Regions from separate parts of the Bartonella refiksaydamii genome, predicted to be linked through region 1. Evidence: predicted binding sites of a transcription regulator. Region 1 holds the regulator's gene; the other holds the start of a gene.
What was found. Region 1 encodes HrcA, which represses chaperone genes, less so after heat shock. Its sites were predicted from a motif close to GTTAGCACTCNCNNNNNGNGAGTGCTAAC; they were not measured.
Positions count from the first base shown of each region.

Region 1 (3,649 bases):
TTGTTGAACAGTGTTATCTGGAACATCAGAGTTAGGAATTTCAAACATTGCTTGGTGAAAGTTAGGATCAAATTTTTGCCCTTCTGGATGAATTTTCTGCACTCCGTGACGTTCCAACGCTGCTATCATTGCACGCTCAGTCATCTCAACGCCCTCCGCTAATGTTTTCAAACCAGCATCACTCTCCTTTGCCCCTTCTGGAATAGCCTCTAAAGCACGATTGAGGTTATCAGAAACAGATAACATGTCACGCGCAAAATTGGCAATTGAATAAGCCCTCGCATCCGCCATATCACGTGCAGTACGACGTCGAAGGTTTTCCATGTCTGCAGCAAGACGTAAAAGCTGGTCTTTCAGGTCTTTATTTTCGTTCTGCAAAGCAGCTAAGGGATCTATAAACTCATTTTCCTCTTTTGAAATCTCTGCGCGAGCTTCGGCTTCGCGCGTTTTTAAAAACTCATCTGCTGCTTGTTTAAGTGCATCACGATCAGTTGGATTTTTCAAATCGCGATTTTCCAATGAAGCGTCAGTAAATTTGTTTTTTTCTTCAGACATAAAAATTCCATTCCTTCATAAGATTTGTTATTCTCGATATCGAAATTCTGCAGGCAAAAATCAAGGGGTATTTACGCATCTCAATACAATGAATATTTATAATATAAATGTTCACCTAAATGTTTTAACGCAACAGTTGTGATATAAGTTGAGCCGTATAATCAACCATGGGCACAATCCTAGCATAATTAAGCCGTGTGGGTCCAATAACACCTAAAGCACCAATAACTCTTTGCTTTGAATCACGATAAGGTGCCACCACTAAAGAAGAACCAGAAAGCGAAAACAATTTGTTTTCTGAACCAATAAAGATACGAACTCCTGAACCTTCATCCGTTAAATCAAGGAGCTGTGCCATACTTTCACGCGTTTCAAGATCATCAAACAGATGTCGTAACCGCTCCAAATCTTCTTCTGCTTTCACATCTTCAAGCAAATTACTGCGCCCACGAACAATAAGGTGTATTTTATGATCAGCACCTTCTCCTCCCCAAAGAGCTAACCCTGTTTCAACAAGATGATGAGACAAATGATCAAGCGCAGCCCGCGTTTCTGAGCATAAACGTGCAATTTCTTCTTTAGCTTCACTCAATGTACGCCCCTGAATATGAGCATTGAGAAAATTCGTTGCCTCTGTCAATTGTGCATGGGTAACACCTTCCGGTAAATGAACAACACGATTTTCAACCTCCCCTTGTTGGGTTACTAAAACTGCAAGAGCTTGCGCCCCATCAAGACGTACAAATTCAATATGCTTCAACGTTCCTTCATATTTCGTTGCTAGAACAAGCCCCGCTCCACGTGAAAGATCTGAAAGAACGCGACTCGCTTGAACGAGAAAATGTTCTACAGATTGTGCATGACCAGCCTCCTTGACTTGCGTTTCGATACTTTCACGCTCCTCGCTTGGCAAATCACCCGCTTCCATAAATGCATCAACAAAAAATCTTAACCCTGATTGTGTTGGCATTCGCCCCGCAGACACATGCGGTGCATAAATCAACCCAAGATGTTCGAGATCACTCATCACATTGCGAATCGTAGCAGGCGACAATGTCTGTTGCAAAAGCCGCGAAAGATTTCGTGATCCTACAGGTTCACCATCATTAAGATAAGCCTCAACAATATGACGAAAGATATCACGTGAACGCTCATCAAGATATTTTAGTTCATCATCAATAGGTTTGTGCTTCATTACAATTAATTCACTACTCTAAAAATACTTCCTTCTTATATAAGTTTTGCCAAGGTTTGGTCAAACAGTCTAAAGTAGTGCAAAAGCACACTATATATTTATCATAAAAAATGCTACCATTAAAGGAGTACAGCCTTTATGTCTTTGCAATTATTATCCTTATCAAATACAAAAGATTTCATTTAAATAGGATATCAATAAACATGCAAAAAGATCGTGTCTTGTAAAATCTGATAAGATCCCTATCATACGGTCACTTAAGCTAGTTTCTAGCATAAAAATAGTATCCCCCTTTCATTTCTGGAGAGATGTATATGAGAAGCATAGCAACAAAAAAACTCGTCATTGCTACACATAACACCGGAAAATTGCATGAAATTACCGCATTGGTTGCCCCTTTTGGTTTAACAATACAATCCGCAAAAGAGCTCGGATTACCAGAACCAAAAGAAACGGGAACAACATTTGAAGAAAATGCCTACATTAAAGCTTTTGCAGCAGCAAAAAATACAGGACTTCCGGCTCTTTCTGATGATTCTGGCATGGAAGTGGATGCATTGGGTGGTGCACCTGGCGTTTATACAGCTGACCTTGCCCTTCAACCTGATGGCACACGTAATTTTTCAAAAGCTATGCAAAAAGTAGAAGATGAACTCCAAAAAGTTGGAGCACATGAAAAAAGCCAACGGAAAGGCCGATTTATATCAGTCATCTGCATTGCATGGCCCGATGCTTATGCAGATTATTTCCGTGGGTGCGTTGAAGGTACATTCATTTGGCCACCACGTGGAGATAAAGGTTTTGGCTTTGATCCCATTTTTTTACCAGATGGATATGAAAATACCTTTGGTGAAATGTCAACAGAGCAAAAACATGGCTGGAAGCTAAATGATAAAACACCCCTCTCGCATCGCGCGCGTGCTTTCAAGCTTTTCGCAGAAAACCTTTTAACACCCTCATGAATAAAATTTTTGGCATTTATATTCATTGGCCTTTTTGCGCTGCTAAATGTCCTTATTGTGACTTTAATTCGCACGTACGCGTCCATGGCGTTGATCAATCACGCTTTGTAACCGCTTTTGAACGTGAAATAGAAACGCAATACCATAAAATAGGTCCACGTCATATTACCAGTATCTTTATTGGTGGGGGGACGCCCTCTCTTATGACTCCTCAAACTGTTGATGCTTTATTGCAAGCAGTTGCAAAAAAGTGGACGGTCGATGATAAAGCCGAAATCACACTGGAAGCCAACCCATCAAGTGTAGAAGCAGAACGTTTTCACGGATACAGAGCGGCAGGAATTAACCGCTTATCCTTAGGTGTACAAGCACTCAATGACAAGGCATTACGACAACTTGGCCGTCTCCATGATGTAAAACAGGCTCTTCACGCGATTGCTTTGGCGCGGAAAATCTTTCCACGTTTATCTTTTGATCTTATTTATGCCCGCCCCGAGCAAACACTCGAGCAATGGAAAAATGAACTTTTTCAAGCCATTGACTTGGCAGCAGACCATCTTTCTCTTTACCAACTGACTATCGAAGAAGGAACCGCCTTTAAGCGGCTTCACGCCGCAGGAAGACTTATCCTCCCCGCTTCAGAACTCGCAGCAGATCTGTATCATCTTACCCAAGAAATAACTACTACACATGGACTTCCAGCCTATGAGATCTCAAATCACGCAAGTCCCGGTTCCGAATCAGCACACAATCTTCTTTATTGGCGTTATCATGAATACGCAGGCTTTGGTCCAGGGGCACATGGTCGCTTTATAAAGCATCCATTGAACAATTTTTCCGCTTTCTCAAAAACATCTTTATCACACAATGAAAACCATGAACGTTATGTCACAATCAATGAAAGGTATCCTGAACACTGGCTTGAATTGGTAGAAAC
Region 1 covers NZ_LR736290.1:113,933-117,581, reverse strand. The annotation lists gene grpE (nucleotide exchange factor GrpE) at 1-555, opposite strand, end outside; gene hrcA (heat-inducible transcriptional repressor HrcA) at 680-1,750, opposite strand; gene rdgB (RdgB/HAM1 family non-canonical purine NTP pyrophosphatase) at 2,065-2,712, shown strand; gene hemW (radical SAM family heme chaperone HemW) at 2,709-3,649, shown strand, end outside.

Region 2 (3,649 bases), on a different contig from region 1:
TGGTGTTTAATGGATTGTTCCTTTAACGCATCTTTGTAAGATTAAAACATAGATTGCTAAACATGTAAAACTATCGGATAATTTATGATCTGATAGTTTTACATGAAAGTTTATCCTAAAGAAAATTGTATCTTGTTGTTTATTGCGGGGCGATCATCTTTTTTGGATCAACCAGACGGTCATAATCATCTCCAGAAACGCCTGCTTTTAGGGCTTCAGTACGCAAAGTTGTATCATTTTTATGCGCGGCTTTGGCAATTTCAGCGGCTTTTTCATAGCCAATTTCTGGGGTAAGAGCTGTTACAAGCATCAAAGAGCGTTCCATGAGAGAGTGAATATGAACGCGATTGGCGCTTAAACCTTGTATGCAATGGAGATCAAAAGAGCGCATGCAATCACCAAGAAGCGTAATCGATTGTAAAACATTATAACCAATAACAGGTTTATAAACGTTTAGTTCAAAATGCCCTTGGCTTGCGGCAAATGTGACACTGGTATGATTACCAAAGACTTGGCAGGCAACCATTGTCATTGCTTCGCACTGTGTGGGATTGACCTTGCCTGGCATGATGGAAGAGCCTGGTTCATTTTCGGGCAAGCTTAATTCACCCAAGCCTGAGCGGGGACCTGAACCTAAGAATCGGATATCGTTGGCAATTTTAAACAGATCAGCAGCTAGAGCATTTAGACTTCCATGGAAATGTGCAAGGGCTCCATGGTGAGCAAGGGCTTCAAATTTATTGCTGGCAGTTTTAAAGGTTATTCCTGTAAGGGCGCTTATTGTTTGCGCAAAGGCAACATCAAAACCTTTTGGTGCATTGAGCCCAGTTCCAACAGCTGTACCTCCTTGGGCAAGTGTTTGGACGTCGGAAAGAGCTGTTTCAATGCGCTGAAGATTGGCTTCCAGTGCGGCACGATAGCCTGAAAATTCTTGCGCTAAAGTTAAGGGGGTTGCATCTTGGGTATGGGTGCGCCCGATTTTGATAATGTCGGCAAATTCTTCTTCTTTTTTTCTTAAAGTGGTAATAAGGGCTTCAAGAATAGGAAATAAGTGTTGGCGCGTTTGTAGCGTGGTAGCAATATGAAGCGCGGTGGGAAAGGAATCGTTTGATGATTGGCTCATATTCACGTGATCATTCGGGTGAACGGGAGCTTTGGTACCAAGTTTTCCTCCCAAAAGCATGCTGGCATGGTTGGCGATGACTTCATTGACGTTCATATTGCTCTGTGTGCCGGAGCCTGTTTGCCAGACAGAAAGGGGAAAATGTGTATCGAATGTTCCTGCAAGTACCTCATCAGCAGCAGTAATGATTGCTTTCCCGATGTTTTGCGGGAGCTTTCCTTTGTCCATATTTACAACAGCTGCTGCCTTTTTGATAAGGCTTAAGGCATAGATGATGGTGAGAGGTTGTTTTTCTGTGCCAATATTAAAATTATGCAGAGAACGTTCAGTTTGTGCACCCCAATAACGGTCTTGACGTACCGAAATCGTTCCAAAGCTATCCGTTTCTTTACGTGTTTCAACCATGATAAAATCCTTTATGTTTACAGGTATAATAAAAACCTAGATAACGCAAAAGTGAAAAAAGAGGCAAGACTCTTAAGACTTATTGAAGTAAATTATTTTAACAGTTGATCCTTGACATTGGAGAGTGGCGATTTTATATTCGGGTTGATACTAGCACTCTTGGTTGAAGAGTGCTAACAAACCCTTTAAGATTAATTCAGTTATACTAAGTTTTAAGGATTTAAAACATGGCTAACATACAATTCCGCCCACTTCACGATCGTGTCGTTGTTCGTCGGGTTGAATCTGAAAATAAGACTGCTGGTGGGATTATCATCCCTGATACAGCAAAGGAAAAACCTCAAGAAGGTGAAGTTATTGCTGTTGGCAATGGCGCTCTCGATGATAATGGAAAGCGCGTGCCTTTGGAAGTTAAAACAGGAGACCGTATCTTGTTTGGAAAATGGTCTGGAACCGAAGTTAAAATTAATGGCGAAGACCTCCTCATTATGAAAGAATCTGACATTATGGGAATTTTGGGCTAATTCAGTCTCTTAGTTCTTCCATTTTGTATTGTTTAGTATTTTGTACTTTATTAAGACAACTCCAAGGAGAAATTAAATGGCTGCTAAAGAAGTCAAATTTGGCCGTGAAGCGCGTGAGCGTTTATTGCGCGGTGTTGATATCCTTGCTAACGCTGTAAAGGTGACGCTGGGCCCTAAAGGTCGCAATGTGGTGATCGATAAATCATTTGGTGCGCCTCGTATCACAAAAGATGGTGTATCCGTTGCAAAGGAAATCGAACTGGAAGATAAGTTCGAAAATATGGGTGCGCAAATGTTGCGCGAAGTTGCTTCTAAAACCAATGATATTGCTGGTGATGGAACAACAACTGCAACTGTTTTGGGACAGGCTATTGTGCAAGAAGGCGTAAAAGCTGTTGCTGCTGGCATGAACCCAATGGATCTTAAGCGTGGGATTGATGCTGCTGTTGAAGAAGTGGTGGCAAATCTCTTCAAAAAAGCAAAAAAAATCCAAACTTCAGCAGAAATCGCTCAAGTGGGAACAATTTCCGCTAATGGAGCTGAGGAAATCGGCAAAATGATCGCTGATGCCATGGAAAAAGTCGGCAATGAAGGCGTTATTACTGTGGAAGAAGCAAAAACTGCTGAAACGGAATTGGAAGTTGTGGAAGGAATGCAGTTTGATCGTGGATACCTTTCCCCTTACTTTGTCACCAATGCTGAGAAAATGGTGGCAGATCTTGATGATCCTTACATTCTCATTCACGAAAAGAAATTGTCTAATCTACAATCTCTTCTTCCTGTGCTTGAAGCTGTCGTTCAGTCTGGTAAACCACTTCTCATTATCGCTGAAGATGTGGAAGGTGAAGCTTTGGCGACGCTGGTTGTCAACAAGCTGCGTGGTGGTTTGAAAATTGCTGCTGTGAAAGCTCCAGGCTTTGGTGACCGTCGTAAAGCAATGCTTGAGGATATTGCAATTTTGACATCGGGTCAGGTTATTTCCGAGGATGTGGGCATTAAACTTGAAAATGTCACTTTGGATATGCTTGGACGTGCTAAGAAAGTCAATATTTCTAAAGAAAATACGACGATTATTGATGGTGCTGGACAAAAGAGCGAAATTAGTGCACGCGTAAATCAGATTAAAGCGCAAATCGAAGAAACAACTTCTGACTATGATCGTGAGAAATTGCAAGAAAGACTTGCTAAGCTTGCTGGTGGTGTTGCTGTTATCCGTGTTGGTGGTGCAACAGAAGTTGAAGTGAAAGAGAAGAAAGACCGCGTTGATGATGCCTTGAATGCAACACGTGCTGCTGTGGAAGAAGGTATTGTTGCTGGTGGTGGAACCGCATTATTGCGTGCTGCAAATGCGTTGACTGTTAAAGGTAGCAACCCTGATCAAGAAGCTGGTATTAGTATTGTTCGCCGTGCTCTACAAGCACCAGCGCGCCAAATTGCAAGCAATGCTGGTGAAGAAGCAGCGATTATTGTTGGCAAAGTGCTTGAAAACAATGCGGACACATTTGGTTACAATACCGCAACTGGTGAGTTTGGTGATTTGATTGCTTTGGGAATTGTTGATCCTGTGAAGGTTGTGCGTTCTGCTCTTCAGAATGCT
Region 2 covers NZ_LR736310.1:6,586-10,234, forward strand. The annotation lists gene fumC (class II fumarate hydratase) at 140-1,528, opposite strand; gene groES (co-chaperone GroES) at 1,756-2,052, shown strand; gene groL (chaperonin GroEL) at 2,129-3,649, shown strand, end outside.
Region 2: groES (co-chaperone GroES) is a predicted target of HrcA. The motif match lies at 1,678-1,706, and genes of this name have one in related genera.